DNA from 2 places in the Microbulbifer discodermiae genome. Region 1 is predicted to be linked to the other one. Evidence: predicted binding sites of a transcription regulator. Region 1 holds the regulator's gene; the other holds the start of a gene.
The links. The regulator sigma-54, encoded in region 1, starts transcription at its own class of promoters, with help from an activator protein. The targets are predictions, from matches to a motif close to TGGCACANNNNTTGCNNT.

Region 1 (15,314 bases):
GTAGGCGTGGAGCCGGGGTTGACCACCCTGACATCCATATCCCCAAAGTTGGCAATGCCCCTGGCGAAAGTCGACACCAAATCGCGGCGGAAAGTACTGGTGAAGCGCGAGCGTTGTGCTGCCGTGGCCTGCTTCGCATAGGTCCCCATGACCCCGCGGGCAATAAAATCGAAATCCACCACCGGCGCCAGTACACTATCCACAGCGCTGTAGTAGCGCTGGGGGTCCGAGTGCAGATACTGAGCATTGGCACGGATTACTCCCAGCAGATTCTGGGACACACCCTCGATCATCGCATAGGGATTCTGGGCCGCGCTGGCGACAGGCGCCCAGACGGAAATCAACAGGGCGACGCATGACGCGCTTAACCATTGCTTGAACTCCGAGCGGCGGAACAGTGATATCAGACTCACAAAAAACTCCTATTGGTAAATCATTCCTTGGACGCACACAGAGCCATAAAGTGCCGTGACGCCACTGCCCGATGTATAACCGGCAGCTCGACCCACCCGGCCTGGGTGCGATGCGAGCGGCCACACAGCTGACAGCAACGGCGCCAGACTATACCATGTCGCCCCCCTTGGCGTGACCCTACTGCGCTCAACGCACGGCTATTGTAGACGTCTGTGGAGGTTTTGCCCGTGGCGGGGGCGGTGTGGCATCGATCCCTCCTTAAAGGTTAGCACTGGGGAGGCCCGGTCGGCGGCCAGGTGGGATTTACGGTATACGCAGGATGTTTCTAAACTCAACAGAACCCGACGCGGAGTGACGCAATGACGCAGGACCTTATATTGCAGGCGGGGCGCCGCACTGTACGCATGGAAAATGCCGCGGTTGCCGCCCTGGAAAGCCGTATCGACGAGAATTTTAAACGCGCCTGTGAACAGATTTTACAGTGCCGCGGACGCACCATTGTCACCGGCATGGGTAAATCGGGCCATATCGGCAAGAAGATCGCCGCCACCCTCGCCAGTACCGGCACCCCCAGTTTCTTTGTGCATCCGGGCGAAGCCAGCCACGGCGACCTGGGCATGATTACACGCGACGATCTGGTGATCGCCATATCCAATTCCGGCTCCTCCGCGGAAGTGTTGACCCTGCTCCCCCTGCTGAAGCGGCTGGGCACCCCCTTGATCAGCATGGCCGGCAAGGCCGACTCACCCCTTGCCCAGGCCGCCGACGTCAACCTGGACATTGCGGTGGAAACCGAGGCCTGCCCGCTCAACCTCGCCCCAACCTCCTCTACCACAGTGACCCTGGTCATGGGCGATGCACTGGCGGTGGCTCTGCTGGAAGCGCGCGGTTTTACCGCGCAGGATTTTGCCTTCTCGCACCCCGGCGGCGCCCTCGGGCGGCGCCTGCTGCTAAAAGTCGAGGATGTGATGCACCGCGGCGACGAATTGCCGCAGGTCTTCCCGGAAACACCGCTGTACCAGGCGCTGCTCGAAATGACCAGCAAAGGCTTTGGCATGACCACTGTGGTCGACCGACAGGGCACTCTGTTGGGCGTCTTTACCGATGGCGACCTGCGCCGGGTAATCGACCACAAGGTTGAACTGGACAGTGCCACCATGGCAGAAGTCATGAGCCGCTACCCCAAGACGGTCGCGGCCAACACTCTCGCCGCCGAGGCACTCGGGGTCATGGAGGACAACCGGATTACAGCACTGGTGGTGGAGGACGACGCCCACCATCCCATTGGTGTGCTGCATATGCACGATATACTGCGCGCCGGCGTAATCTGATCAGGACGGTAAATCGTGAGCTCAAAAACAAATTCGAAAGAAAAAATTGAACGCCAGCTGTCCAGGGTGCACCACCTGATACTGGATGTGGACGGCGTGCTGACCGATGGCAAACTGTACTTTGACAACAATGGCAATGAGCTGAAGACTTTCCACACGCTGGACGGCCACGGTATCAAAATGTTGCAGAAGTCCGGTGTGCAAGTGGCCATCATTACCGGGCGGCGCAGCAGTGTAGTGGAACGACGGGCGCATGATCTGGGAGTCCACAAGCTGATCCAGGGCCGCGAAGACAAACTCACTGCCCTGCACGAACTGTTTGCCCAGGAAGGGTGTCGGATGGAAGACATGGCTTATGTGGGGGACGACTATCCCGACCTGACGGTAATGACGCGGGTGGGATGCCCCATCGCAGTGCCCAACGCCGCGCCGCCAGTGCGCGAGAGAGCAATATGGGTCACCGAGGCCCGGGGTGGCGAAGGCGCGGTGCGGGAAGTCTGCGACCGGATCATGCGGGTGCAGGGCACTTTCGCAGCCGCCCTGGCCCCCTATATTGACACAGACACCCCCATTGGAAAGTGAGACAGAATAACGCATTGGCTGTCTCATCGGGCTCGGGGCCACCTTTGGGTCCGGGCGCGAAAATGTTTGACGGAGGAACCCTATGCGCAGCTGGTTGCCGCTGTTCATCCTCGCCACGCTGATTGGCGTCAGCCTCTGGTACGCCGACAGTGCCCCGGAGCAACTGCTGGGCAAAAGGCCCACCCAGCAGGAGAAAAACCGTGCTGCGGACCTGGTGATTCGCGATGCCCACACACGCCACTTCGACACTGAAGGCGCGCTGGCGTACATAGTCAACGCGGAGCAAATCACTTATTTTCAGTTTGCCCGTCGCGACCAGGCCGACCTGGCCGAGCCCCGCATCGTGTTCTATCAGGACGATAGACCCAAATGGCTTACAGAATCCAGACAGGGCATCGCATACAATAACGGCCAGAAAGTGGAACTGAGCGGCGATGTGGTCATCAACGAATTACCCGAGCCAGGCGGCCTGACGCTGGAGACCCAGGCCATAACCGTTTTGCCGCAACAGGAATTCGCCGAGACCGACAAACTTGTTACCATTACCTCCGGCACCAGCATAACGGAAGGCATTGGTATGCACGCACTGTTGAAAGAGAATCGGGTGAAAATCCTCTCCGAGGTAAAGAGTACCTATGAAAGCGATTAGTTACCTGGTGCCGGCCTTGTGTGCGGCCCTGCCAATGCTTTCCGGGCCGGCACTGGCACTGCCGGAAGACCGGGAACAGCCGGTCAGGATTCTCGCACACAATCTGGACGCCGATGGCGGCACCAACCTAACCATCTACAGCGGCGATGTGGTGATCACCCAGGGGTCGCTGCAAATTCACGCAGACCGGGTCGAAGCCCACCTGAGTGAAGGGGGCAAAATCCGGCGGGTGATCGCGGTGGGCAAGCCGGCGCGCTTCCAGCAGCAAATGGCGCAGAGCACAGTCCCGGTCAAAGCCCGCGCCCAGCGTATCGAATACACTGTGAAAACCGCCGAGCTGCTCCTCACCGGCAGTGCCCATGTGGACCGTGACGGCAATACCCTGGCCGCCGAGCGCATTGACTACGATCTCAACAGTGAGCAGATGCAGGCCAAGGGACAATCCGACGGTGGCAGGGTTGAGATGATCTGGAAGCCGGAAACACAAAACAACGGGCAATCCACCGACGATACAGCCCAAAGCCAGTAACACCCTGCGCTGTTACCCTAGAAATTTGCGACCCGCTCCCCCTGGCACCCTGGGTGCCGCTGCAGGAGCCGGGTGGGAAGTAAGTGGAAGACACTATGCCGACGCTGAAAGCGTTACACCTCGCCAAGCAGTACAACAAAAGGAAGGTTGTACAGGACGTCTCGGTAAGCGTCAGCAGCTCCCAGGTGGTGGGACTGTTGGGCCCCAATGGCGCCGGTAAAACCACCTGCTTCTACATGATCGCAGGCCTGGTACGGGCCGATGCCGGACAGGTGATGATCGACAATCTGGATATCACCCGCCTGTCGATGCACGGCCGGGCGCGCAGGGGTATCGGCTACCTGCCGCAGGAGGCATCGGTGTTCCGCCGCCTGACGGTGCGCGACAACATTCTCGCCATCCTCGAGACACGCCGGGACCTGAGCAGGGCCGACCGCCTGCAGCAACTGCGTGAACTGATGCAGGAATTCAATATTACCCATATCGAAAAGAGCCTGGGTATGGCGCTTTCGGGTGGCGAGCGTCGCCGGGTGGAGATAGCCCGCGCGCTGGCCACGGATCCCGACTTCGTGTTGCTGGATGAACCCTTTGCCGGGGTGGACCCCATCTCCGTCAAAGACATCAAACAGATAATTCGCCATCTGCGCGATCGCGGTATCGGGGTCTTGATCACGGATCACAATGTACGCGAAACGCTGGATATCTGCGAAACCGCCTACATAGTCAGTGAGGGCCATATCATCGCCGCCGGCACTCCGGCGGAAGTACTGGCCAACCAGCAGGTCCGGGAGGTCTATCTGGGTCACGAGTTTACCATCTAGCTGGTTGTCGAAAGCCCTCCCTGGCTTCCCTCAATCTGGCGTGTCCGCAACCCCTCCACGGCAAATCAAGTAGCTCACGCTTGATTTGCCGCGGCCCGATTACATTGGGGCGCCCATATTTACCCAGCCTTTCCCTCGCCCATTCCAAGCGGCACAGTTATTGCTTGTAATTGACCAGTCAGGAGTTTAGTCTGCTTCCTCGTCTCCCTAAAGACGATTCCTCCGCCGACTCAGTGTGCGACTCCTGGTATGAAGCAGTCCCTGCAGCTAAAACTCGGTACCCAGCTGACCATGACCCCTCAGCTGCAACAGGCCATTCGCCTATTGCAGTTGTCGACGCCCGACCTGCAGCAGGAAATCCAGTCCATACTCGACAGCAACCCACTACTTGAGGCGGACCAGGAGGAGCCTTCCGAGTGGTCCGGGGAGCAGCGGGAGCCCGAGCGGGGTACCGACAGCAGCGATGAGCGCACCACCGAAGAGGGCGACTGGAGCCAGGACATCCCCAGCGAGCTGCCGGTGGACACCCGCTGGGACGATATCTATGGCGGAGGCAGCTACAGTGGGGGCTTCGACACCGGGGACGAACTCTCCACCGAGCAGGGCAATGCCACCCCCGACAATCTCCGCAGCCATCTCTTGTGGCAATTGAACCTCACCACCCTCTCGGTGGAAGACAAGCGCATCGCGGAAAATCTTATCGACTGCATCTCTCCCAGCGGGTTTCTGCTCTCCAGCGTCGAAGAACTGGGCGCAGCACTGGGCGTCGACACCGACGATGTCGTGGCGGTGCTGAAAACGGTGCAACAGCTCGACCCGGCTGGCTGCGGAGCCCGCGATCTGCGCGAGTGTCTGCTGCTGCAACTGCGCCAGTTACCGGCAGACACCCCCTGGCTGAAACAGGCCCAGACCCTGGTAGGCGAGCACCTGCAGCTTCTGGGCAAGCGGGATTTTCGCCAGCTCAGCCGCCGCACCCGCCTCAGCGAGGCCCAGTTGGGTGAAGTCGTACGGCTGATCCAAACCCTCAATCCGCACCCTGGGATCGCATTTGACAATGATCAGCCCCAGTACCTGGTGCCCGACGTGGTGGTCACCCGGAAACAGCAACGCTGGCTGGTGGAACTGAACCCGGAAGCCACGCCGCGACTGAGAATCAACGGTAACTATGCCTCCATGATCAGGCGGGCCGACAAATCCAGCGACAATAACTTTCTGCGGGACAACCTGCAGGAAGCGCGCTGGTTTCTGAAGAGTCTGCGGAGCCGCAATGAAACCCTGCTGAAGGTCGCCTCCAGTATCGTTGACAGGCAGCGCGATTTTTTTGAACTGGGGCCGGAGGCGATGAAACCCATGATCCTGGCGGATATCGCCGAAACCATCGGCATGCATGAATCGACCATCTCCCGGGTCACCGCCAACAAATATATGCTGACGCCGCGCGGCACCTTCGAACTCAAGTACTTCTTTTCCAATCAGGTCAGCACCGATTCCGGGGAAGAGGCATCCTCAACAGCCATCCGCGCCATCATCCGCAAGCTGATCGACGCCGAATCACCCCGCAAGCCATTGTCCGACAATAAAATTGCTCAGGAACTCGGCCAGAGCGGGGTCAAGGTGGCCCGCCGCACCGTGGCCAAGTACCGCGAGTCCATGGGAATCCCCTCATCCAGCGAGCGCAAGAGACTGGTCTAGGGCCTGTTCACACTACCTGAGTTGGCCCTGCTGCTACTGATTTGGTGGCCTGTACGGCAGGAATTGCGCAATGTGGTGGACCCACATAAGCAATTTCTAACGCCGCAAGGCACGAAACCAGGGGCAGCCCTTCGGGTTGTGCCGGAAAAGGCGCCACTCTTCGTTGCTCGTCGCTCATTTGGAACAACCAAACTTCTCCCCTCGTGCCTCGATTGGCCCCTTTTCTGTCACAACAGGGCCAACTCAGGTAGTGTGAACAGGCCCTAGGAAACCCAATCGCTGAGAGATTATCGACTGGATTGTCGCCCTTGAAAACCTGTGCGATTACGCGAAATCGGTTACTTTTCAAAAGCTTGCAACGGTCTCCACCGGCGGTGGCACTGTCTCAGGACGCCCCGCCCCGCCAAGCTGCAAGACCCCCGGTTACAGCTCCGGGCCCGGGGTCACCAATTCGAGACACCAATCTGTCGCCGACAGATAAATCAACCCGGCGCATCTCCAAACCCCCGACTTTGAGTGTATCCTTCCATTTTGGCGTACTTCCTAGTAGGGTTGCCGCCCTGGCGGAGCTAGCGCCAGCAAGCAATACTCTCTTTGAGGAGAATTCCATGCAGATCAACATCAGTGGCCGCCACCTGGAACTGACCCCGGCTCTGCGCGATTACTGTCGTGAAAAACTGGAACGGCTCTCCCACCACAACGATTTGATCACCAGCGTCCAGATCACCCTGTCCATCGAGCGGGAGCTTCAGCGCTCCGAAGCGCTGATACACGTGAACGGGGCCGAAATCTTCGCCAATTCCGAAGCGGACGACATGTACGCTGCAATCGATGCACTGACCGACAAACTTGACCGGCAGTTGGTAAAACATAAAGAAAAGTTGCGCAAGCACCGCTAAGTTATGATCCTGGAAGCATTACTCTCACCCACCCTGAGTCTGTGCAAACTGCCGGGAAGCAGCAAAAAAAAGCTGCTCCTGAACATCGCCCAAGCCATCGCCGAACAGTATCCGCAACTGGACGCCGATACCGTGTTCAACCGGCTTATCGCCCGGGAGCGGCTGGGTTCCACCGGCATCGGTGAGGGAGTGGCAATTCCCCACTGCCGCCTCCCCGGTTGCGAAGGGCCCATTGGCGTTCTGTGTACTACCGACCCAGCAGTGGATTTTGACTCTGCTGACCGCCAGCCAGTCGACCTGCTGTTTGCCCTATTGGTGCCGGAAAACTCCGAGCAACAGCACCTGGAAACCCTGGCCGAGATAGCGGCACTGTTCAGCGACAGCCGGGTTAGAACCAAATTACGTCGAGCCCAGAGTGGCGACGAGCTGTACGCACTGGCAATTGACAGCGCTGCCGCCGCATAATGCACCAGTGGTGAGAATTATTGCCGCCCGGGACAGAGCTCAAACCCACCTGTCATACCCCGTTTGCATGAGGCGGCAAGCCAGTCACAAAGGGATTTCCCCATGCGCGTGGTCATCATCAGCGGTCGTTCCGGTTCCGGCAAGAGTTCTGCGCTGCAGTTGCTGGAGGACGTCGGCTTCAACTGTATCGACAATATTCCCGCCAGCCTGCTGCCGGAGCTGATCAACCGGGTCCGGGAACAGCAACGCGGAGAGGAGACCAGCCTGGCGCTCGGCATCGACGCGCGGAATCTGTGGCAGGACATCCAGCAGGCCCCGGAAGTCATCGAGAAACTGCGTACGAGCGGGGTCAAATGCGACGTCTTCTATCTGGATGCCCGCTCGCCGGTGCTGGTCCAGCGTTTCAGCGAGACCCGCCGCAAACACCCCCTGAGCGACAATCGCACCCATCTGGTCGAGGCGCTGAACCGCGAGAAGGAGCTGCTGGCCCCGCTCGCCGCCATGGCCGACCTGGTGATCGATACCAGCAGCCTCAGCCTGCACCAGCTCCGTGAACTGGTAAAAAACCGCGTCGTGGGCGACGACTCCCCCGAGATGGCAATACTGTTCCAGTCGTTCGGGTTTAAACACGGCGTACCGATTGATGCCGACCTGGTGTTTGACCTGCGCTGCCTGCCCAACCCCTACTGGGTGGCGGAACTGCGCAATAAAACCGGTCTCGATCCGGAGGTGGTGGAGTTTTTGCGCCAGCACCCGGAAACCGGGGCCATGCAGAGCGATATCACCCACTTCCTGCAGCGCTGGCTGCCGTCGTATCAGAAGAGCAACCGCAGCTACACCTGCGTAGCCATCGGTTGTACCGGGGGGCGCCACCGCTCTGTCTACATGGTTGAACAGCTGGCTGGGATATTCCGGGAGCAGTTCCGCAACATCCAGATTCGCCACCGGGAGCAACAGAAATAATTCGTCAATCCCCCGCAAGTCGCAGAAAAAGATGCTGAAAAACCGTCTGCTCATCGTCAATAAACTCGGACTGCACGCGCGCGCCGCAAGCAAGTTTGCGCAGACCTCCGCGCGCTTCGAGGCGGATATCAGGGTCCACTGTCGCGGCAAGTCCGTCGATGGCAAGAGTGTCATGGCACTGATGCTGCTGGCTGCAGCCAAAGGCACAGAGCTGGAACTGGAAGTGTGTGGTGCAGATGAGGATGTCGCGCTCGCCGCCATCAGCTCACTGGTGACCGATCGTTTCGGCGAAGCTGAGTAGAGATCAATCCCGCATATCATTGACCCGGCGACTCAAAAAGCTGCAGGGTACACGCATGTGCCAGCGCCGAACTGAGAGCGGCGCAGGCCCGGTGAGAAAGCCAGGCAATACGCTTTTCAACAAACTGGTGGTACCGCTATTGCCGACACTCGCGCCGGCCCGGGGTCGGCAGCTATAATTCCCGCCTCACCTCATTCCGGCAGCAAGGGGAAGCCTGTGTCCAACCCGCCTTCCGCGGAAATCCAGTTTCCCGCTCAAAATCGCCTCGGCGAACTGTTTGCCGCCCTGGACAGTGGTACCGGGCGCGAGGTGCGGCACATGCTCAGCACCCTGTCCCCGCAGAGTATCGCCCAGCTGGTGGAAAGCTCTCCACCCAAAATCCGCCAGGTATTGTGGAAACTGATCGACAAGGAGGTGGAAGGCGAAGTCCTGCAGGAACTGAGCGAAGAGGTACAGAGCCAGATCCTGGCAACCATGGACACCGAAGAGATGGTGGCCGCCATGGAGGGGCTGGACGCCGACGACGTCGCCGATATTTTGCAGCACCTGCCGGAGCGGGTAATGGCGGAAGTGCTGTCAGCGATGAGTGAAACCGACCGCCTGCGGGTGGAGAGTGTCCTCGCCTACGACGAGGAGACCGCCGGTGGTCTGATGAACACGGACACCATTTCCGTGCGCCCCAATCTCACCCTGGACGTGGTACTGCGCTATCTGCGCCGCCATGAACAGCTGCCGGAATCCACTGACAACCTGTTCGTGGTCAACCGCAAAGACCAGTATATCGGCCTGCTGCCATTATCCCGCCTGCTCACCAGCGATCCATCGATCACCGTGCGGGAAGTGATGAACACGGATGTAGACCCGATTCCGGCGGATCTCAGTGACACAGAGGTCGCACGGCTGTTTACCAAATACGACTGGATCACCGCCCCTGTGGTGGACGAGCACAAGCGTCTGCTCGGGCGGATCACCATCGACGATGTGGTGGATGTGATCCGCGAGGAGGCGGACCATTCGCTGATGAGCCTCGCCGGCCTGGACGAAGAGGAAGACACCTTCGCCCCGGTGCGCCGCACAGCGCCGCGCCGGGCCATCTGGCTGGGCGTCAACCTGCTGACTGCACTGCTGGCCTCCTGGGTCATTAATCTGTTTCAGGATACCATCGACAAGGTGGTGGCCCTGGCCGTGCTGATGCCCATCGTCGCCAGTATGGGCGGCGTCGCCGGCAACCAGACTCTGACGGTGGTGATTCGCGGCATGGCACTGGGGCAGATAGGCCGCAGCAATCTCAGCTGGCTGCTCAACCGGGAACTGCTGTCCGGCGCCCTCAACGCCCTGCTCTGGTCCCTGGTCCTCGGCGCCATCGCCGGCTTGTGGTTTAACGACAGCAGGATCGCCATCACCATCCTCGCGGCGATGGTCATCAGCCTGATTACCGCCGCGCTGGCGGGCGCCACACTGCCGGTAATACTGCGCGCGCTGCACATAGACCCGGCGCTGGCCGGGGGCGTGGCACTGACCACCGTCACCGACGTGGTGGGCTTCCTGTCGTTCCTCGGCCTGGCCACCTGGTTTTTTGCCTGACCCAGAGTTTTGATAAGACTGCAAAAGAATTTGTGTATGGAACAACCCGACGACTTTAGCGACTCCGGCGACGAACTGCCAAAAAGCAAGACCCAGGTCAAACAGGAAATGCACGCGCTGCAGGAACTGGGGCGCCGTTTAAGTAAATTGTCACCGGCACAGCTGGACACTATTCCCCTGGAAAATGATCTGCGCGAAGCGCTCGACACTTTGCACCGGATCAAGTCCAACGAAGCGCGACGGCGACAGCTGCAGTACATCGGCAAGCTGATGCGACGGGTCGATAGCGAGGCCATTGAAGTGGCCCTGAACCAATTCAGGGAAAGGGACCAGCAACACCTGCGTGTGGACCGCTTGGCGGAGGAGTGGCGCAGGCAGCTATTGGAGGGCGGCAAAGACGCGCAAAAGAAATTTTTTGATCGTTTCCCCCAGGCAGACCACCAACACCTGCGACAACTGGTGCGCGATGCCAAGCGGGAGATTCAACACAACAGGCCCCCCGCCAATCAGCGCAAACTGTTCCGTTACCTGCGCGACCTTCTGGCATCACTTTAGCGGGCTGTCGAAAAAGTAGCTTTCAACACCTTTTGTCATGGACAGGAATATCCGGGCCCACGCAACCCTCGTCGCCCGATGGTATCCAAGCGACGACAGCAATCAATCACAGGCAATCGGTTCAGCCCGTCTGCACCGCCGGCTCAGCGCAGGTTTCCGCCTGCCACTGGAACAGGTTCATCTCGATACAGAAGAAGGCCACCAGCCACAGAAAGGCATCCCAGAAATCCAGAAAAGTGCCATTGATCCCCCAGTAAAGGGCACACAGCAACAGGGTGAAATACAACAATGCCTTGATCATCCGCGAGTAGTGCATTATCCGGTTGGACAGCTCGTGCCGCAGTTGCAGCCACACATCGAACGCCAGGACAGCCACCAAAAGTAGCCAGGCGCCGGCATTGATCACATCGGTCCAGGCCAGCCTTTGGATGCTATGCCAGGAGTCCACTGAGCCGAGCACCTGGGCACCGGCCAGCCGCAGTGTTTCGCCGCTGCCCAGAGCGGCGCAATTTGCTGTAGTAAGCGCCACATAGTCATCAGCCTCCTGGACCAGCGACCAACCGCCCTGCGCCGCCAGCTCGCAAACCGGCTGCAGATTGGGCAGCAACTGGCCCAGCGAAATCATTTCAACCACATAGCCGTAAAAGGAATACACGATAAACAGATAGCAGACAGCGGAAATTGCATTGAGGGACCATTTCACCCCACCGCGCAGCATGTGGTCCGGCAGGACGAAAGTCTCCAGTTCGAACACCAACAGCAGGATCACCCAGGCCAGGGTGTCAATGGAATCGTTGTAGGCCTCGATCACCCGACCCGGCTGCACGCCGTCGGCAAACACAGCCGCGGCTACCGCATGGTTTTCCAGGAAAAACGCGCCCACATTGAAGACGAGCAACAGGTAGACGGTGTACTTGAACACCCGGAACAGGGTGTAGCGGTCTATGGGTATTCCCGCCGTGGTGGCATCAGACATCTGCACGGACCTCAGCTTATTGATTATGCTTCGCGGAAGCCGGCGGCGGGTACATTTGTCACTGTGCAGCGAGTGGCAAAACGCCGGGCAACCGGCGCTTCGCAATACCACTGCTCAATCCCTGCCTGCGGCACGACCCTTGGGCCGCAGGCAACAATATCGAACAATTATTCGGTTTTTGCAACACTGGGAACGAAATCCAGTGCCAGTGAGTTCAGGCAGTAGCGCAGGCCGGTGGGTCCGGGGCCATCCTTGAACACATGGCCCAGGTGCTCACCGCAGGCCGACAGAACTTCGGTGCGTTTCAGCCCCCAACTGTAGTCGTCTTTGAGCACTACATTTTCCGGATGCGCCACATCCCAGAAGCTCGGCCATCCGGTGCCCGACTTGTACTTGTGAGAGGAGCTGAACACCGGCAGGCGACAGCCGGCAGAGACGTAAACCCCCTCCGCCTTGTTGTTCAGCCACTTGCCCGTAAAGGGGCGCTCAGTGCCCTTTTCCCACAGTATCTCGAACTGGTCCGGTGGCAAAAGCTGCCGCCAGACCGACTTGGGAATCGCAGTCAGGTTGGTCCCCGCGGCAATATTTTCCCGGGCCTGGGCCGCGGTCATCGACTTGTCCCGCTCGTGCTCCGCCTCGGTACAGGCCGACAGAGTGGCGAACACCAGTAACAGCGGCGCGAGAAACCTTAGATTACCCATGGAAGACTGCCTCTCATGTTGACTTATTGGGTACAGCTTTGAGTATTCTTTCGCGCCACAGTTCAACTGGCAACCTGTGGGAAAGCCTCTTTCAACAGTCCCTAGGGCGGAGGGGACGAAGGCGTGCCCGGTCCCGGCCACTCGGCCACGTCCGGTTTGGCACCCTGTTCGCTGGCCGCACTGCCCTGCCGCTGGGCTCCCTCGTCATCAAACATCTTGTCGAAACGAATATCCGGGTCCGCCCAGTCACCACTGATGCGGTAGCTGACCGAAGCCACTTTGTTCACCTGCTTCTTGAACACCTTGCTGATCAGATACACACCCGCGGCAGCGGGCAGTCCACCGGCAATCGCCGCCACCAGCGCCAGGTTGTTGCCCACCGGCAGGGTGGCCACCAGGGTCAGGTCCAGGTCCTCGCGGGCCACGTTGAGCTGCCCCGCCATCTGCAACTCACTGGTGGGCCCGTCCACCTGAATAGGCACGGCGATCAACAACTGGCCATCCCCCTCGAAATTCACTTCACCGCGCACCCGGTCGAACGCCATGCCGCTCTGATACAGATCGGAGAAATCCAGTCGCAGCCGCCGCGCCCAGGTGTCGAAATTGAACAGCGACAAAAGCCGCAGCAGCGCCGAACCGGCGCTGCCCGTGGAGCGCAAGAAGCGCCCCTTGCGGATATCGATTTTCAGCTCCCCCACCAGCTGTTTGCCCACTGCCGCTGCCGGCGAGCCACTCCAGCTCAGGGCGGTATCAAACCGCGCATACTCACTTTCGATCGCGGGCTCCTGCCCCCAGGCCTTCTGCACATCGGCCAGGTCGGCGGAGCGCAGAGCGCCGATAAACTGGGACGACTCGCTGCCGTCCGGGTGGCGCAACCACATCAGCTGTGCGCCCAGCCTGTCCTCTCCCGAGCCGCGCCCCTCCACCGTGATCCCGCGCGCGGTGCCGCGAATATCACTCAACACCAGGCGGTCCGCGGAGGGACGCAGGCGAAAGGACCAGGGGCCCAAATCCTCTTCCCCCAGGCTGACACTGTCGGCACTGAAGTCCAGTTGGGGCAAACTGCTGAAATCGAAACCCGACCAGGGATCGGCGACCAGCTCCACTGCCTCGGACTCGCCTTCGGCGGATTCCGGTGACGGCTTCTCCGATGCCTTTGGTGCGGGCAGGCGCAGATACCGCAACTTCAGCTGCAGCGGGGTCTCGGCATTCAAAATACCGCTGAACTGGCCACTCGCGGTCTCGCTGTCGAAATCGATACGCCAGTCCGCGCCGACCCCGCGACCCCGCGCATGCAGGTTGGCGATCTCTTTCTGGCCCAGGATCAGCCGGTCGGTCCCCAGATCCAGGGTGACGGGCAGCGGGCTGCTGTCCGCCGCCGGCGTATCCTCGCCCTGCGCCTGACCTTCGGCGGCGATATCATAGACTTCCAGTACCCGGCGCCAGGAGGTCAAATCCACTTGTGACAGGTCCCCGGTAATCGACAGTTCACGAGCGGTGGGGAGCTTGGCCGCTGTATTGAGGGCGATGTTGCCGCGCACCAGCTCGCCCCCGACCTGCCAAAAGCGCCCCTGCAGTTGCTCGCCGTAACTGAGATGGTAGAGACTGCCCTGCTCGCCCACCGGTACGCGCAGTACGAGATTGCTCCTCTCCTCTGCGGTTTTGTCCAGTGGCGGCGGCAGGTTAACCGCCACTCCTTTGAGGTCAGTAGTCACCTCCACCACCGCTGCGTAGGGCATCTCTTTGGTCCGCGCGGGAATGGTCACCAGGGTGCGGTAATCGAATATGCCATCCAGCCACTTCAGCTCCGGGCGCCCGGACCAGTCGCCCACCGCCGCCACGTCGGCACTGCCGCGGACCACCACCTGCGTATCGCGCTGCGAACCCTGACCCGGGTGCTCTATCTCGGCAGTCAGCGGGCGGCCCCACAGACTGCCGTTCAAGCGGGTCCCGCTCAGGCCGCCGTCGCTGTCGTAGAGCACCCGCCCGGCGAGTTCTTCGATATCCAGCCGCAGGTCGCCCAGTTGCAGTTTTCCCTCCCGCAAATCCACCTGCACAGTTTGCTGCGGTTTCAGGCTACTGCCCCCCAACGGCTGGGACAGGGTCAAGCTGCCGCTCAGATCGCCATCCAGTTCCCAGCTGTCGAAAGCGTCGCCCAGATGCTCGCGCAGAGGGGAATCCCGCAGCAACCGCAGGCCACTTTGGGCCGGCCCCGCCACCTGCGCGCGCACTCCCAGTAAGGAACCCTCTCCCAAAGGCGCCGGCGTCAGGGCCACCTCGATGTTGCGCGCGGTGATATCCCAAAGCTTTGCAGCACTGGCGCTGACCTGGACATTGCGATCATTGACCAGCAGCCGGGCGTCAACCTCGCGGGCTGTTGGCCACCCCGGCGCATAGTCGATACGCCCCTGACTGACCTCCGCCTGCAACTGCACAGTCTGCCGTTCCGCATGCCGGCCCAGTGCCAGCAGTTGCGCGTCGTCGCCCTTTTGGAAGGAGTAGCCGCGATAGATAAAGGCGGCCTGGGGCACCCGCCCGGGGTTATCCGCTCCCAGTGCCCCGTCGAGCCAGGCGCGGAGACTTTCACTGGTGGTCACCGGTACCAGCGCCCCTTGGGCGGATACGGGTGCATCGCGCAACCCCAGCGCCAAAGTGAATTCAGTTGCGCGGCTGCCGGGAGTGAACGGCAGCCTTAACAGAAACTGCCCCGCAACCTGCCCCAGGGCACCGTCCATTTGCAATTCGCCGGAATAGACCTGCACCGAGTTTCGATCGCGATCCACATGCCAGGCAACCGAGCCGGCGGTGCGCTCAAATTCGAAACCCTGGGGATAGAGTTTGGGGAAATGCAG
Region 2 (15,314 bases), on a different contig from region 1:
ATAAATCGGCCGGATAGGATCATCGCCAGTCGCGCCGCCATATGGTTGGCGGTGCTCCTGTGGGGGAACAAGCGATACAGGTGTGCCGCCCCGGAGAGAATCGCATGGCTGGGGGCGGCCAGCTCCTGCTCCGTGAGCAACTCCTCACTCACCCCCCTCTCACCGGCCAGAGGGTGCCGGCTGCCGCAATAGAGCCTGGAGCAATGGCTGAACAGAGGCCGGTAGTCGAGCCCCGGACGCTTCGCATGCAGGGGGTTGATCCCCACCTCTGCCCTGCCGGCGAGGATCTCCAACTCCAGCTCCTGGGGGGCGGCCAGTTGCAGGTCCAGTTGCAGTTGTGGCGCCAGTTGACGCAGCTGGCGGATAGTGGACGGCAGGTCCAACTGGGGAATCTCGAGCACATCGTCCGGCAACACTATCCGCAGGCTGCCAGTGAGTTGGGACTGAATGGCGTTGACCCGGCTCTTGAAAGCAGCCAGGTGCCCATCCAGGTCGTCGATAGCCCCGTATAGTTCCTCCCCCTCAGGGGTCAGCTTGAAATCGGCGCGGCCCCGGGAGCGCAAACACAGCTGCATACCAAGGCGGGCCTCCAGGTCCGACAGGTGCTGGCTGATGGTGGAGCGGCTGATATTCAACGCCACCTCCGCCGGCGCGAGACCACCGGCCCGCACCACCTCTCGGAATACCCGCAGCAGGCGCAGGTCCATATCTGTGAAGCGCCCGCTCAGGGGGCTTTTACCACTCATCTTTCAACCCCGCTGCGCCCTGCCCACCCCTTTACACAGTTAACCGGTACCATCCTAAGGCAAAGTTTGAAAAAGCCAAATTTTAATTGGAGAAAATTGACTATGCATCTGGCCAGGCACTCACGAAAATTCCTGTACACGCAGTAATAGCCGTCAGCACAGGGAGCTTGACGATGGAGTTGGCCAATAAACATTTGTTGAAAACTCAGAATTATATCGGAGGTCAGTGGCACGACAGCCCGGCGAAGTTGCCGGTATGCGACCCGGCCAACAGCAATATGCTGGCCGAGCTGGCGGATGCCGGCCCTGCAGACGCCGAGGCCGCCGTCGGGGAGGCCCACGCCGCCTTTCCGGCGTGGAAAAAACGCACTGCCGGCGAACGCGCTGCGGTGCTGAAGCGCTGGCACCAGCTGATCCTGGACAATACCGACGACCTCGCACGCCTGCTGACCCTGGAGCAGGGCAAGCCGCTGGCGGAGGCCAGAGGCGAGATCCTGCACGGTGCCTCCTTTATAGAGTGGTACGCGGAGGAGTGCCGCCGTGCCTATGGCCAGACGATCCCCACCCACAACCGGGATATGCGCCTGCAGACCATCCGCCAGCCCGTGGGGGTTGTCGGCTGCATCACCCCCTGGAACTTCCCCAATGCCATGATTACCCGCAAGGTGGCGCCGGCCCTGGCCGCCGGCTGTACCCTGGTGGTCAAGCCGGCAGCGGAGACGCCCCTGTCCGCCCTGGCCCTGTGCCAGCTGGCGCAGGAGGCGGGGTTGCCGGCCGGAACCCTGAATATGGTGGTTGGCTCCGACGCCGCTGGCATCGGCCGGGTGTTGACTCAGGATACACGGGTGGCCAAGTTCACCTTTACCGGCTCCACCGCCGTGGGCAAGATTCTGATGGCCCAATGCGCTACCGGGGTGAAGAAGGTATCCATGGAACTGGGTGGCAATGCCCCTTTTATTGTCTGTGACGATGGGGACCTGGATACAGCGGTGCAGGCCTGCATGGCCACCAAATTCCGCAATGCGGGCCAGACCTGTGTGTCCACCAACCGTATCTACGTGCACGAATCGGTGCACGACGAGTTTGTCGCCCGGCTGCGCACGGCAATGACGGCCCTTAAAGTGGGGCACGGCTGTGAGGATGGCGTAACTCTGGGACCGCTGATTCACCGCCGCGCCACCGAGCGGGTGGCACAGCTGGTGGAGGACACCGTCGCCGCCGGCGCGACCATAGAAGTCGGCGGCGATTTCCTGTCGACAGGGGTAAACTACTATGCCCCCACCCTGATCACCGGTGTGACCGATGACATGCGCATCGCGCGGGAGGAGATATTCGGTCCCGTGGCGCCGGTGCAGAAATTCGCCTGCGAGGAAGATGTAATCCGCCGTACGAACGATACACCCTACGGTCTGGCGGCCTATGTCATGAGCGAGAATATCCGCCGCGCCAACCGCTTGGTGGAGGCCCTGGACTACGGCATGGTCGCCTGCAATGCCGGCGTTTTCTCCACCGCCGCAGCCCCCTTCGGCGGCAACAAGGAATCCGGCATCGGCCGCGAGGGTGGCGTCGAGGGAATGACTGAATTTTATGAAACCAAGTACTGTTGCTACGGCGCCTGATACGGGTATGGTAGCGGCGGCACAAACCCATTTTTAGAGTATTAACGAGGATTGCGGAGACCGACCATGTCCGATATGAAAACCGATGCGTTCTGGATGCCGTTCACACCGAACCGCAGCTTTAAGGCCGCCCCGCGCATCGTCGAGCGCGCGGAGGGCATTTACCTGATGGAAAAGTCCGGCCGCCAGATTATCGACGCTACCGCCGGTCTCTGGTGCTCCAACGCCGGCCACTGCCGCGCGGAGATCGCCGACGCGATTCACCAGCAGGCGAAAAAGCTGGATTACAGCTCCATTTTCAACTTTGGCCACGACCTAGCTTTCGAGTATTCCGAGCGCCTGGTGGGGTACACACCGGACGGCCTCAACAGAGTATTTTTTGGCAACTCCGGCTCAGAGGCAGTGGAGAGTGCGCTGAAAATCGCGCTGCAATACCAGCGCGCCCGCGGCAAGGGCACCCGCACCATGTTTATCGGGCGCGAGAAGGGATACCACGGGGTTAATTTCGGCGGTATTTCCGTAGGGGGCATAGCACCCAATTACCAGTCGTTCGGCCAGCCGGTGAAGGCCAACCATATGCGCCACACTCTGGATATAGAGCGCAACGCCTTTAGCCGCGGTTTGCCGGAACACGGGGTGGAACTGGCGGAAGACTTGCAGCGCCTGGTGGCGTTCCACGGTGCCGATCAGATAGCGGCGGTTATCATTGAACCCTTCGCCGGCGCGGGCGGCGTGGTGCTGCCGCCCAAAGGCTACCTGAAACGCATTCGCGAAATCTGTGACCAGCATGACCTGCTGCTGATATTCGACGAGGTGATTTCCGGCTGGGGTCGCACCGGCTCTCCCTTTGCCGCCATCGAGTGGGACGTGACTCCGGATATGATCACTTCAGCCAAGGGCATCACCAACGCGACGGTGCCGCTGGGGGCAGTGTTCGTGCACGACCACATTTACAACACCGTTATGGATGCGGCCCCGGAGGGTATGGTTGAGATTTTCCACGGCTACACCTACTCCGCCCATCCGGTCGCCTGCGCTGCAGGTATGGCGACCCTCGATATATACGAGCGGGAAGGTCTGCTGACCCGCGCCGCGGGAGATATCGGCAGTCACTGGGAGGCCGCATTACACAGCCTCGCCGACCTGGACAAGGTTATCGACGTGCGCAACTACGGCCTTGTAGGGGCGGTGGAACTCAGTGCACCAGCGGAACTGAAAGGCAAGTACGGAGCCAAGGTTTCAGCGGCGGCCTGGGAAGCGGGCGTCATGGCGCGTGGTATCGGCGACGCCCTGTGTATGTCCCCGCCGCTGATTATCGAAGCGCACGAGATAGACGCGATCGTCGACAAGCTGCGCGGAGTTATCTCCTCTCTGGCGTAATCCTGTGCGGCCGCGCCCCGCGGCCGCCAAATACCCCCACACCCCCGCAGCAGCCCCTGGGCCTGAGGTTCACTCTCGCGGAGGCCGCCGCGGTCAGCGGCCTCCATGGCCCCATCCGGTGGCAGCTTTTCCACCGGCAACTACACTAGTGGCATATCGTTCTATCCTGCGAGAGTGGATTATGTCCGACGAAGCAAGCGCCCTCAGCGGCAAACCGGTAATACAGGTACTTTCGGAAAACTGGTGGCTGATGTTACTGCGCGGTGTCTGCGCAGTGATCTTCGGCATCCTTACCTTTATCTGGCCCGGCCTCTCCCTATTGACCCTGGTTATTCTATTTGGTGTCTACGCACTACTGGACGGGATCCTGGGCCTGGTGGCGGCAGCCATGGGCCGCCACAAGGCGACGCCGCTCTGGTGGCTGATCGTCGTGGGCCTGATCAGCGTGGCGGCGGGGGTGGTGACTTTTCTCTACCCGCAGATCACTGCACTGGCTCTGGTGCTTATTATCGGGGCCTGGGCACTGGTGCGAGGAATTTTTGAAATAGTCGGCGCGATCCGCCTGCGCAAGGAGCTGGAGAACGAGTGGCTGCTGATCCTTGCCGGCGTGCTGTCGGTAATATTCGGCCTGCTGATTCTGTTCCGTCCCGGCGCCGGCGCCCTGGCACTGGTGTGGTTGATAGGTGCTTACGCCATCATTTTTGGCCTGCCGATGATCTGGCTGGCATTCAAGCTGCGCAAGCAGAACAAGGCCCTTACAAGCGAATAGCCGAGAGTAGCATTCACTGACCCTGCCCTCGGCACTGTGCCCTTGCGGAGGAAAAGCTTCGGCCTCTACAGCCGTTGACCGCTATCAGACAGGAATAAGTGGATAGTTTAATCTCCGGGTCCAGCTGGGATCGACATTCCTACACCTGATTCGGCGTCGCCTGCCGGTGGATCCTTCACATCCAGTTCCTTTAGCTTGCGCGTGAGAGTATTGCGTCCCCACCCCAGCAAATCGGCGGCATCGCGTTTACGCCCACCGGTGTGTTTGAGGGCAATTTCGATCAGTGTCCGCTCAAAGGTGGGAACCGCTTCATTGAGAATCTCACGCCGTCCCGCCGCCAGTGCCTTATCCGCCCAGAGGCACAGGGCCTGCCGCCAGTCCGGCAACACCTCCACCGCGGCGCTCTGCTGGCGCAGCTGCTGAGGCAGGTCCTCTATATGCACCTCGCGACCGGAGGCCATCACTGTGATCCAGTGGCAGGTGTTTTCCAGCTGACGCACATTGCCGGGCCAGTCGAGACCGGAGAGATGGTCCTCGGTTTCCCCAAGCAGAACTTTCGTTTCCACCCCCAGTTCCCTGGCGGCACTGTCGAGGAAATGGCGCGCCAGACGCGGAATATCCTCGCGGCGATCCGCCAGCCGCGGAATCTGTATCCGGATGACATTCAGGCGGTGGAACAGATCCTCGCGGAATTTGTGCTCCTCCACCAGTTTTTCCAGATCCTGGTGGGTAGCGGCAATGATGCGCACGTCCACGGTTACCGGGGTATGGCCCCCGACCCGGTAAAACTCCCCGTCCGCCAGCACCCGCAGCAGGCGCGTCTGGGTATCCGCGGGCATATCGCCGATCTCATCGAGGAACAGGGTACCGCCATCCGCCTGCTCAAAATGGCCCGGGCGCCGGACTGTGGCCCCCGTAAAAGCGCCTTTTTCGTGGCCGAACAATTCCGACTCCATCAGGTCCCTGGGAATTGCGGCCATATTCAATGCGACAAAGGGCTTTGCGCTGCGGGGACTGTGGTTGTGCAGCGCCTGTGCCACCAGTTCTTTTCCGGTACCGGATTCACCGTTGATCAGCACGGTGATATTAGAGTGGGACAAGCGACCAATGGCCCGAAACACTTCCTGCATCGCCGGCGCCTCACCGATAATCGCCTCCCCACCCAGGGCCCGCTCGCCGGGATCACCACCGGCGGACAGCCCCTCCCGCCCATGGGCCAGTGCGCGGCGGGCAACCGCAACCACCTCGTCCACGTCAAAAGGTTTGGGCAGATACTCGAAGGCACCGCCCTGATAGGCGGCCACGGCACTGTCCAGGTCCGAGTGCGCCGTCATTATGATGATGGGCAGGGTGGGGCGCTCCACCTGGAAACGCTGCAACAACCTGAAACCATCGGTGCCCGGCATGCGGATATCACACAACACCGCGTCGGGGGTTTCGCGATAAAAATCGTCCAGAGCGCGATCGCCGCTGTCATAACACCGGGTTTCAATTCCGGCGCGGCCCAGCGCGCGCTCCAACACCCAGCGTATTGATCGGTCGTCGTCAATAATCCACACGCGATTGCTCACAGCCATGGTCACTCCCACCAGTCACTCGTAACCCGGCAACCCAACAGGTGATCCCTCATCGATTGGATTGTCGCCCTCAAAAAGCTGCGCAATTTCCCGAAGCGCTTGCGCCGGTCTCCGCTCGTTGGCGGCGCATCCCGGTGCCGCATTAACCCGGCAATGTATCCAGTTGCCGGGTTAATAATTCCATATCCAGGGGCAGGCAGACCTGAAACACACTCCGCCCAGGGTCGCTGTCGCACTTGATCAGTCCCGCATGCTGATTGATGATGTTCTGTGCAATCGACAGACCCAGCCCGGAGCCCTTCGCGCGCCCGGAGATCATGGGATAGAAAATACGCTCGCGGATTTCCTCTGCAATACCGGGGCCATTGTCTTCAATTTCAATACAGCAAATCAGCGGCCAACACCGCTTGCCAATGGTGATCCGGCGCTGTACCCGGGTGCGCAGCACCAGCTCTCCGGCGGCAAGCCCGATACTGTCCCCAATTGCCTCCATTGCATTGCGGCCGATATTCAGCAGCGCCTGAATCAGTTGTTCGCGGTCGGCGGGCACCTCCGGTATGGAGGGGTCATAGTCGCGGCGGATGGCCAGCTCTCCACCGCATTCCGCCTCCACCAGGTGGGCCACCCGCTCCAATACCTCATGCACATTGGTGGCTTGCCGGTGGACGGGCCTGTTAGGCCCCAGCAGGTGATCCACCAGGTTTCTCAGCCGGTCGGCCTCGTCGATGATGATCTGGGTGTACTCGACAAGGCCCGGATCCGGCAACTCTCTGCCCAGTAACTGCGCAGCCCCGCGAATACCACCGAGGGGGTTTTTCACTTCGTGGGCCATGCCCCGGACAAGATTGCGGGTCGTCTCCTGAGCGCTGATCAATGCATCCTCCCGGGCAATGCGCAACAGCCGGTCCATGGGCTGCACCTCCACCAGCAACACCCCCAACTCCACCAGCGGACTTACGGAATAGTCCACGGTGCGCGCCTCCTGGTTGTGCAAATGCCAGCGGGCACGGCGCACCGTGTACTTTTCCCCCTGTATCAGCGCCTCCCGCAGCGCCTGAACGGCCTCGTCGGATTCGCGCACAAGGCTCTCCAGGGGCAGGCCAAAGACCCGCACTCTGGACGCAGCCAGCAGATCCTCGGCGGCGGCGTTCAGATAGCGCAGCCGCAGACACCCATCCAGTACCACTACGGCGGAGTTCAGGTTGTCTAAAAGCTGGCGCAGCTGGGAATCGTCGAGCATAGGAGAATTTCCAGGTCGCGGGCGGACCGCCCCATATGGCCACCCGCGAGTATCACTTTAAATCGAACCACCCCAAGTGCCTTTGCAAGAAACCAACCAAAATGGCGCATAGTGGCTAACGGCGGATTGATGGCGGGCAGCGCGGCTGTGCCCCGCCACCGAACGCACCATTATGGTGCGTCGGACAAAAAAAATACAGTGCATGGTAGTGGGAGTTGATTGCCACAGCGACCGGCGGCAATCGGTAACGGCTAGCGGGGACCCCAAGCAGTGATTAGCGACCGTCTCTGCGGGATGGCTTCTTGGGCACCAGGCCCGGTGCGGCAGGGGCCTGCGGAGCCGGGGTGGCCTGAGGGGCGCCGAACTCCGGTACCTGGTCACCGGGCCGCTTGACGTAGATCATGATCGTCTGCGAGCGCGCCAGCAACTTGCCTGAGGGGTCCGTGAGCAGTGCCTGGACACTGTGACTACCGCGCTCCAGCGCGGAGATATCCAGGCTGGTGCCAGAGGAACTGCCGCGCCAACGCTGGCCATCCACCACAGCATAGAAGCGGTGCCCCTGAGGCAGCGGCGGATCAATAGCCACCTGCAGGACAATGAAGCGCTGGCCCGGCGGGATGGTGGCACCGCTGGCGGGGCTCACTATAGTGACATTGACCGGGCCGGAGTATGCCGCGCCCGGATCGCGTTTATCCTTTGGGGAGAGCTTGCGGGTGGGGATGGGTTTCGGCAGGGAGATAGGCTGCACATTGATGGGCCCCAGCTGTACCCGCTCGGATTTACCATCCACAGGCGGGGTATCTGTGAACACCACCTCTCCATTGGGACCGACGGTTTTATAAATAGCCCCAGCTGATGTGTCCCCGCCATCACTCTCATCGAGGCCCGAACCACCGGCCAGCGCGCAACTGCAGGCTGCCGCAAGTAACCACGCGGGAAAAGATGAGAGCTTCTTCATAGACACTCCTCAGTGCGGTAATCGACCATCCCAAGGCCCCTTATTAACCCGGCAATATTGCGTTGCCGGGTTAAAAAAGCCTAGCAGGTTGTTGAAAAACGCTTTTTCAACAACCTGCTAGTTTACCTGCAAAGAAAAAGCCCGTGCCAGACGGCACGGGCTAAGGAAAAGTCTCCGAGATTCCCTAAACGGAGTAGTACATATCGAACTCCACCGGGTGGGTGGTCATGTTCAGGCGCTCTACCTCTTCGCGCTTCAGTTCGATGTAGGCGTCGATGGCATCGTCGGTAAACACACCGCCCTCGGTCAGGAAAGCGCGATCCCGGTCCAGGGCATCCAGCGCCTGCTCCAGGCTGGCAGCAACCGTGGGGAATTCCGCCACTTGCTCCGGTGGCAGATCGTACAGATCCTTGTCCGCCGCATCGCCCGGGTGGATCTTGTTCCTGACACCATCCAGGCCCGCCATCAGCAGCCCGGCGAAGGCCAGGTAGGGGTTGGCGGTGGGATCCGGAAAGCGGGTTTCGATACGCTTGCCTTTTGGCGAGGATACGAACGGAATCCGGATCGAAGCGGAGCGGTTGCGCGCGGAATAGGCCAGGATCACCGGTGCCTCGAAGCCGGGTACCAGGCGCTTGTAGGAATTGGTGGAGGCGTTGCACAGCGCGTTGAGGGCGCGCGCATGCTTCACAATGCCGCCGATATAGAACAGGGCTGTTTCCGACAGGCCGGCATAGGCATCGCCGGCGAACTGGTTCACACCATCCTTGCTAAAGGACTGGTGTACATGCATGCCGGAACCATTGTCGCCCACCAGCGGCTTGGGCATAAAGGTGGCGGTCTTGCCGTAGGCGTGGGCGACGTTGTGTACGGCGTACTTGAGGATCTGCACTTCGTCCGCCTTCCTGGTCAGAGTGTTGGCGGCAACGCCGATTTCACACTGGCCGGCGGTGCCCACCTCGTGGTGGTGCACTTCCACCCGCAGACCCATTTGCTCCATGGCGGAACACATGGCGGCGCGCACATCGTGTAGCGAGTCTACCGGCGGCACCGGGAAGTATCCGCCTTTGACACCAGGCCGGTGTCCGATATTGCCTTCGGCATAGTGGTGGCCGGAAGACCAGGCCGCCTCTTCAGAGTTTATCTTGTAGAAGGCGCCGCCCATTTCGGCACCCCAGGTAATGTCGTCGAAGACGAAAAACTCCGGCTCCGGACCGAACAACACAGTGTCACCCAGACCGGTGGATTTCAAGTATTCCTCAGCTCTCAGCGCGATGGAGCGCGGATCCCGCTCATAGCCCTGGGCGGTGATCGGATCCACGATGTTACAGCGGATGATCACTGTGCTTTCATCGGTGAAAGGATCCAGGAAAGCTGTTTCGTCAACCGGCAGCAGGATCATGTCGGATTCGTTGATACCCTTCCAGCCAGCGATGGAGGAGCCGTCGAACATCTTACCCTCTTCGAAGAAATCGTCGTTGACTTCCGCCGCAGGGATGGAAACATGTTGTTCCTTGCCCTTGGTATCTGTGAAGCGCAGGTCTACCCACTTAACTTCATTCTCATTAATCAAACCGAGCGTTTTCGCTGACATTACCGTCCTCCGGGTTTTGAAAATTTATCCGACCGCTACAGCGCTTCGATTGGCGCCTGCTCCGAAACTGTTCTAGTGTGCCTATTCCCTGTGCAGATAAGAGCAAAAAGTGTGCCAAGCTGGGGCGGTGACATAGTCACCCTCTATACCGCAGCCATCGTCCACCAGCGCGCAATGATTTGGGCAGAATAGGTGCAAAGTCCACAGGCAGCCACCGGCCGACGCACCAAAATGGCGCTCTTTGTTCCGCAAATGCACAAGAAGGGGGCGCCGCCCCGTTGCACTGCTCTGGTTTATAATGTGACGCTTACCCAGCAACCGCGGTATCCGGCCAGACCCCATGCACTTTGTCGTTAAGTTTTTCCCCGAAATCACCATCAAGAGCAATCCGGTGCGCAAACGCATGTCGCGCCAGCTCAAGGACAACCTACAGCGTTTGCTGCGGCCCCTGGATGACCGCATCCAGGTGCGCAAGGACTGGGAGAAGATCGACGTGATCGCCCCGGACGCCGTAGCCCATCTGGGCGATCGTATAGAGGCGGTGCTCTCCCACACCCCCGGCATCGCCAACTATTCCCGCGTGCGCCAGTTTCCCCTGGGCGACCTGCAGGATATCTACCGCAAGACCCTGTCGGTGTGGGGCCCTGCCCTGAAAGACAAAACTTTCTGTGTCCGTGTCAAACGCACCGGCCAGCACGATTTCAAATCCCTGGATGTGGAGCAGTATGTGGGCGGCGGCCTCAACGTGAACACAGAGGCGGCCGGAGTAAAGCTGCGCAACCCGGATATTACCGTGAAGCTGGAAATTCGCCACGACAAGCTCAACGTGGTCGAAGAGCAGCACCCCGGACTCGGCGGCTTTCCCCTGGGTACTCAGGACCCGGTGTTATCCCTGATATCGGGAGGCTTCGACTCCACCGTGGCCAGCTACCTGACCATGAAGCGCGGTATCCGCACCCATTTCCTGTTTTTCAATCTGGGGGGCCGCCAGCACGAGCTGGGTGTCAAGGAGGTAGCCTACTACCTGTGGAACAAATACGGGGCCTCCCACCGGGTGCGTTTCGTCACTGTGCCCTTCGACCAGGTGGTGGCGGAGATTCTGGAGCGGGTGGACGATTCCCATATGGGGGTAATTCTAAAGCGCATGATGTTGCGGGCTGCCAGTGTCATCGCCCGGGAGCTGGAGGTGGACGCCGTGGTAACCGGCGAAGCCATCGCCCAGGTATCCAGCCAGACCCTCAAGAATCTGGCGGTGATCGACAGGGTCACCGACACACTGGTACTGCGACCGCTGGTCACCAGTGACAAATCCGACATCATCAAAACCTCCCGGGCAATCGGCACCGAAGCGTTCACCGCACAGATTCCCGAATATTGTGGCGTCATCTCCATAAAGCCCACGACCCGCGCCAAGATTGAAAAGGTGGAAGCGGAGGAAAACCGTTTCGATTTTGCGATCCTCGACCGCGCCATCGCCGACCGCAACATCCAGAACATCGACCAGGTGATCGAGGAAGTGGACGGTCAGGCGCCGGAAGTGGAGATCCGCTCGGAACCGGGCGACGCCGTGGTGATCGACATCCGCCACCCGGAGGAGGAGGAACTGGACCCGCTGGAGCTGGAGCACCGCGAGGTGCAGGTGATCCCCTTCTACCGCCTCAATCGCAGCTTCGCCCAGCTGGACCCTGAGCGAGAATATTTGCTGTATTGCGCGCGCGGCGTGATGAGTCGCCTGCACGCCTCCCATCTACTGGACGAGGGCTACCGCAATGTGGGGGTCTACCGACCGGAGAAAAGCGTCCCCGGGTCAGATCGGGAGCAAACCTGAGGTGCCTGCCCACAATCCACGGCGCCCCTTCTCCGCCAAACTATCAGGGGTCAGCTGGATTGGCCGTCGCAGGTAACCTCCAGCCGCCTTGCCAACACCGGCTGCAACTTTTCCCCAGGCACAAAACCCCGCAACCAGCCAGCGGGCAGGCCGTCGCGGTCAATAAGCAGGGTGAAAGGCGTGGCGGGGATGGAGCCCACTTTATCTAACAGTTCGCCACTTATCTGGAAAGCGGGGAAGTTGGGGCGCAGCCTGCGATATTCTGCCAGCAGTGCCCGGCGGGCACCGTTGGTGCCCACCGCCAGGGGCTGGAACTGACCGGGGCAACGGGCCAAAAGCCGATTGAGGGTCCTGACCTGACGGAAGCACCAGGGGCACTCGGGCTCAAAAAACACCATCAGCACCGGCAGACCACGATACTGCGCAAGACTGGCCCGCGCGGGGCCGGCCAGGCTCCTCAACTCCATATCCAGTAACCTAGCTTCACTCGCCACACCCGGGAGAGCGGTCGGGAACAGCATCAGCGACACCAACAGCGCGCGCACTGTTACAGGCTCCAGTCGAGACCCATGTATATCTCGCGCCCGCGCAGTGGGCCGTAGATATAAGCCACGTCGTAAGCGCCACCGGCGTCCCAGAACAGTGGGGTTTCAGCATCGTTCACCTGGGTGTAATCGGTGATGTTATTGCCACCGACATAGACATTCAGGTTTTCACTAACGTCGTAGCCCACCTTTATGTCCAGGGTCCAGTAGGCCTCCGCCCTCTGGCTCTTCAACGCGCCACCCAGGCGGTTGTAACCCTCATAGCCATAGTCGCGCAGGTTTCGCGCACCTATCCAGCTGGCGCTGGCATACACCATCCAGGGACCACTGCCATAGTCCAGGCTCAAGAGTGCGCGCTGTTCGATGGGGGCAATGGCATAGGACTCTTTGAATACCCGGTCGTAGACGTAGTTTTCCAGCGTGGTGCTGACCTTTAGGGTGTCGCTCAGCGTATAGCCGAGACTGATATCGCCGGCGGAGACGACGGCGGTTTCCGCCATTTGCGTCAGCAGCGGTACGCCTCTTTCGGTCTCGCCCAGGGCCGCCAGGTGCTCTACCTCTGTGCGCGCCAGGGACAGAGTGCCATTGAGACGCTCACCCGCGTAACTCAACGCATAGGTGGTGGAGAGGGATTTTTCTAACTCTTCGATGTCGATGGCAAAACCATCGCCGGCATCGAGGATACCGTGGTCCGTCTCAAAGAAAGACAGAGGTGCGCGATAGCCGCGACCCAAAGCCAAACGCGATGTCCATTGGTCGCTGTGCAGATAGCGCATATCGATCCGCGGAGCTAGCAGCGTCTCTTCAATCTCAGTACCGGGTTTTTCCTCAGCCACAAAGTCAGCGCTGACCCTGTCGAGGCGCACAGCTACGGATACCTCAAGTTTCTGCGACGCCTGCCAAGTGTCCTGTAGGTAGAGGCCACCGGTGCGATAGTCGAAGCTGTCCTCCACATAGTCGGCGCTCAGGCTACCTGCGAAGGAATCGGAGCGCATTATCTCATCGCGTAAATCCGCACCGAAGGTAAGCGTGTGGGTCTCATTCAGTATCAGGTTGTTGCGCGAATCCACGTAAAACAGGCGATCCCTGGCGGCATAGTCAAACCCCTCGTAGAAGGAATCCTGCTGGTGTTCGGACCAGGCCAGAGTAACGCTGGTATTGAATTTTTCACTCAGTTCCCGCAGCCAGTTGGCGGAGATCTCGGTGCGCTGTGTATCTATCCACTCAGTGGTTTCCCAGGGCTTGCCGATGTACTCAGCCCGTACATCGTCATTCTCGAACAGGTGCTCGGATTCCAACCCATCAAAACCCCGCAGCACCGAGCCGATAGAATAGTCCTGGGGGCCGCCGAATATAGTGGAGTCAGTGTATGCCAGACGCAGTACCAGATTGTCGCGCCCACTGAAATCATGGGAGACGCGTCCCACATAACTGGTGTTTTCCTGCAACGGTGCTTCGCTGACGCCGTTGCCATCATTGTCCATCTGGTGGTGCCTGTCACCCTGGTATACCAGGCTTGTACGGGTGCGATCGTCATCGCTGACATGGCCGCCCATGATACCGACGAAGAAGCTGTCGTTATCCTCCCGGGAGGCGTTGACGTTCAGACCGGTTTCCTGCGGCTCCTTGGAGATCACATTGATGGTGCCGCCTATGGCCTCCGGTGCCAGCAGCGAGGCACCGGCACCGCGAGCCACCTCTATGCGCTCCACACCGGTGGTGGCGAGGGCATCCACCGCATAGTAGCCGGCCATCATGGTGTGCAGGGGAATACCATCGGTGAGGATGGTGGAATGCTCTCCGCGCATGCCGTTCAGCATAATGCGCTTGACGCCGCACATGGAACATTCATTCGAAACCCGCACGCCGGGGGATTTTTCAATGGCCTGGGTAAGATTGATCGCCTGCATGGCCTTGATCAGGGTTTCGTCCACCACTTCGGTTTTCTGAATGGCATTCAGCAGTGTACCGGCTTCGTATAGGCGCTGGCGCACGCCTACCACCACCGTTTCTTCCATTTTTTCGCTCGGCGCCAGGCCGGCCGGGGAATCAGAGGCGACAGCAGGATGCAGGGTGGTGGTGAGGATCACTGGCAGCAGGGAGCGATAATAAAAAGCCATAGGGGGTTTGAGATCTCCATTTTGATATTTTTCTTACCTGCAAATGATAATAGTTTGTATTTGCTATTACAATCAATAAGCCATCGCCCTCTGTGGCCAGGCCGGCCAAGGGCCCGAAACTCCTCCCAATTGCTATATATCCTCACTATAATCGCGCGCTTTGGCCGCGCCACCGGCTCGCTTCCGCCTTTAACGGCGGTCCGGGACCCGGCCGGGCTTCACCCTCTAGAGGTTCCCCCTGTGATAGACAATCTGCGCAACATCGCGATCATCGCCCACGTCGACCACGGCAAAACCACCCTGGTAGACAGACTGCTGCAACAGTCCGGCACTCTGGACCGCCGCAACGCGGACGCGGAGAGGGTGATGGATTCGAACGACCAGGAGCGCGAGCGGGGTATTACTATCCTGGCCAAGAACACTGCGATCCGCTGGCGCGACTACCGTATCAATATCGTCGACACCCCGGGGCACGCCGACTTTGGCGGCGAGGTGGAGCGGGTCCTGTCCATGGTGGACTCGGTGTTACTGCTGGTAGATGCTGTGGACGGCCCAATGCCACAGACCCGTTTCGTAACCCAGAAAGCCTTCGAGCAGGGCCTCAATCCCATAGTGGTGATCAACAAAATCGACCGCCCCGGAGCCCGCCCCGACTGGGTTATGGATCAGGTGTTCGATCTCTTTGACAGCCTCGGTGCTACGGATGAACAGCTGGACTTTCCGGTCATCTACGCCTCTGCTCTGAACGGAATCGCGGGCCTCGATGATACGGATATGGCCGATGATATGACGCCCCTGTTCCAGATGATCGTGGACAAGGTGGCGCCCCCTAAAGTGGATCCCAACGGCGCCTTCCAGATGCAGATCTCCGCCCTGGACTACTCCAGCTATGTGGGTGTTATTGGTGTAGGCCGCATCACCCGCGGCACCCTCAAGCCCAA

Region 2: the regulator sigma-54 is predicted to act here: its motif matches at 9,980-9,997, upstream of glnA (glutamate--ammonia ligase).

Annotation. Positions count from the first base shown of each region.
Region 1 is NZ_JBFLAB010000001.1:93,042-108,355, forward strand. Features, by position in the region: gene AB1S50_RS00370 (MlaC/ttg2D family ABC transporter substrate-binding protein) at 1-413, opposite strand, end outside; gene AB1S50_RS00375 (KpsF/GutQ family sugar-phosphate isomerase) at 774-1,745, shown strand; gene AB1S50_RS00380 (KdsC family phosphatase) at 1,761-2,327, shown strand; gene lptC (LPS export ABC transporter periplasmic protein LptC) at 2,410-2,976, shown strand; gene lptA (lipopolysaccharide transport periplasmic protein LptA) at 2,963-3,505, shown strand; gene lptB (LPS export ABC transporter ATP-binding protein) at 3,601-4,326, shown strand; gene AB1S50_RS00400 (RNA polymerase factor sigma-54) at 4,576-6,018, shown strand; gene hpf (ribosome hibernation-promoting factor, HPF/YfiA family) at 6,627-6,917, shown strand; gene ptsN (PTS IIA-like nitrogen regulatory protein PtsN) at 6,921-7,382, shown strand; gene rapZ (RNase adapter RapZ) at 7,485-8,345, shown strand; gene AB1S50_RS00420 (HPr family phosphocarrier protein) at 8,377-8,646, shown strand; gene mgtE (magnesium transporter) at 8,863-10,230, shown strand; gene yjgA (ribosome biogenesis factor YjgA) at 10,267-10,785, shown strand; gene AB1S50_RS00435 (hypothetical protein) at 10,907-11,761, opposite strand; gene msrB (peptide-methionine (R)-S-oxide reductase MsrB) at 11,929-12,462, opposite strand; gene AB1S50_RS00445 (YhdP family protein) at 12,564-15,314, opposite strand, start outside.
Region 2 is NZ_JBFLAB010000017.1:38,579-53,892, reverse strand. Features, by position in the region: gene AB1S50_RS08330 (LysR family transcriptional regulator) at 1-746, opposite strand, end outside; gene AB1S50_RS08325 (NAD-dependent succinate-semialdehyde dehydrogenase) at 920-2,365, shown strand; gene AB1S50_RS08320 (aminotransferase class III-fold pyridoxal phosphate-dependent enzyme) at 2,432-3,745, shown strand; gene AB1S50_RS08315 (HdeD family acid-resistance protein) at 3,927-4,514, shown strand; gene glnG (nitrogen regulation protein NR(I)) at 4,622-6,091, opposite strand; gene glnL (nitrogen regulation protein NR(II)) at 6,234-7,331, opposite strand; gene AB1S50_RS08300 (DUF4124 domain-containing protein) at 7,606-8,289, opposite strand; gene glnA (glutamate--ammonia ligase) at 8,474-9,880, opposite strand; gene thiI (tRNA uracil 4-sulfurtransferase ThiI) at 10,221-11,708, shown strand; gene AB1S50_RS08285 (TlpA family protein disulfide reductase) at 11,759-12,253, opposite strand; gene AB1S50_RS08280 (TonB-dependent receptor plug domain-containing protein) at 12,256-14,373, opposite strand; gene typA (translational GTPase TypA) at 14,614-15,314, shown strand, end outside.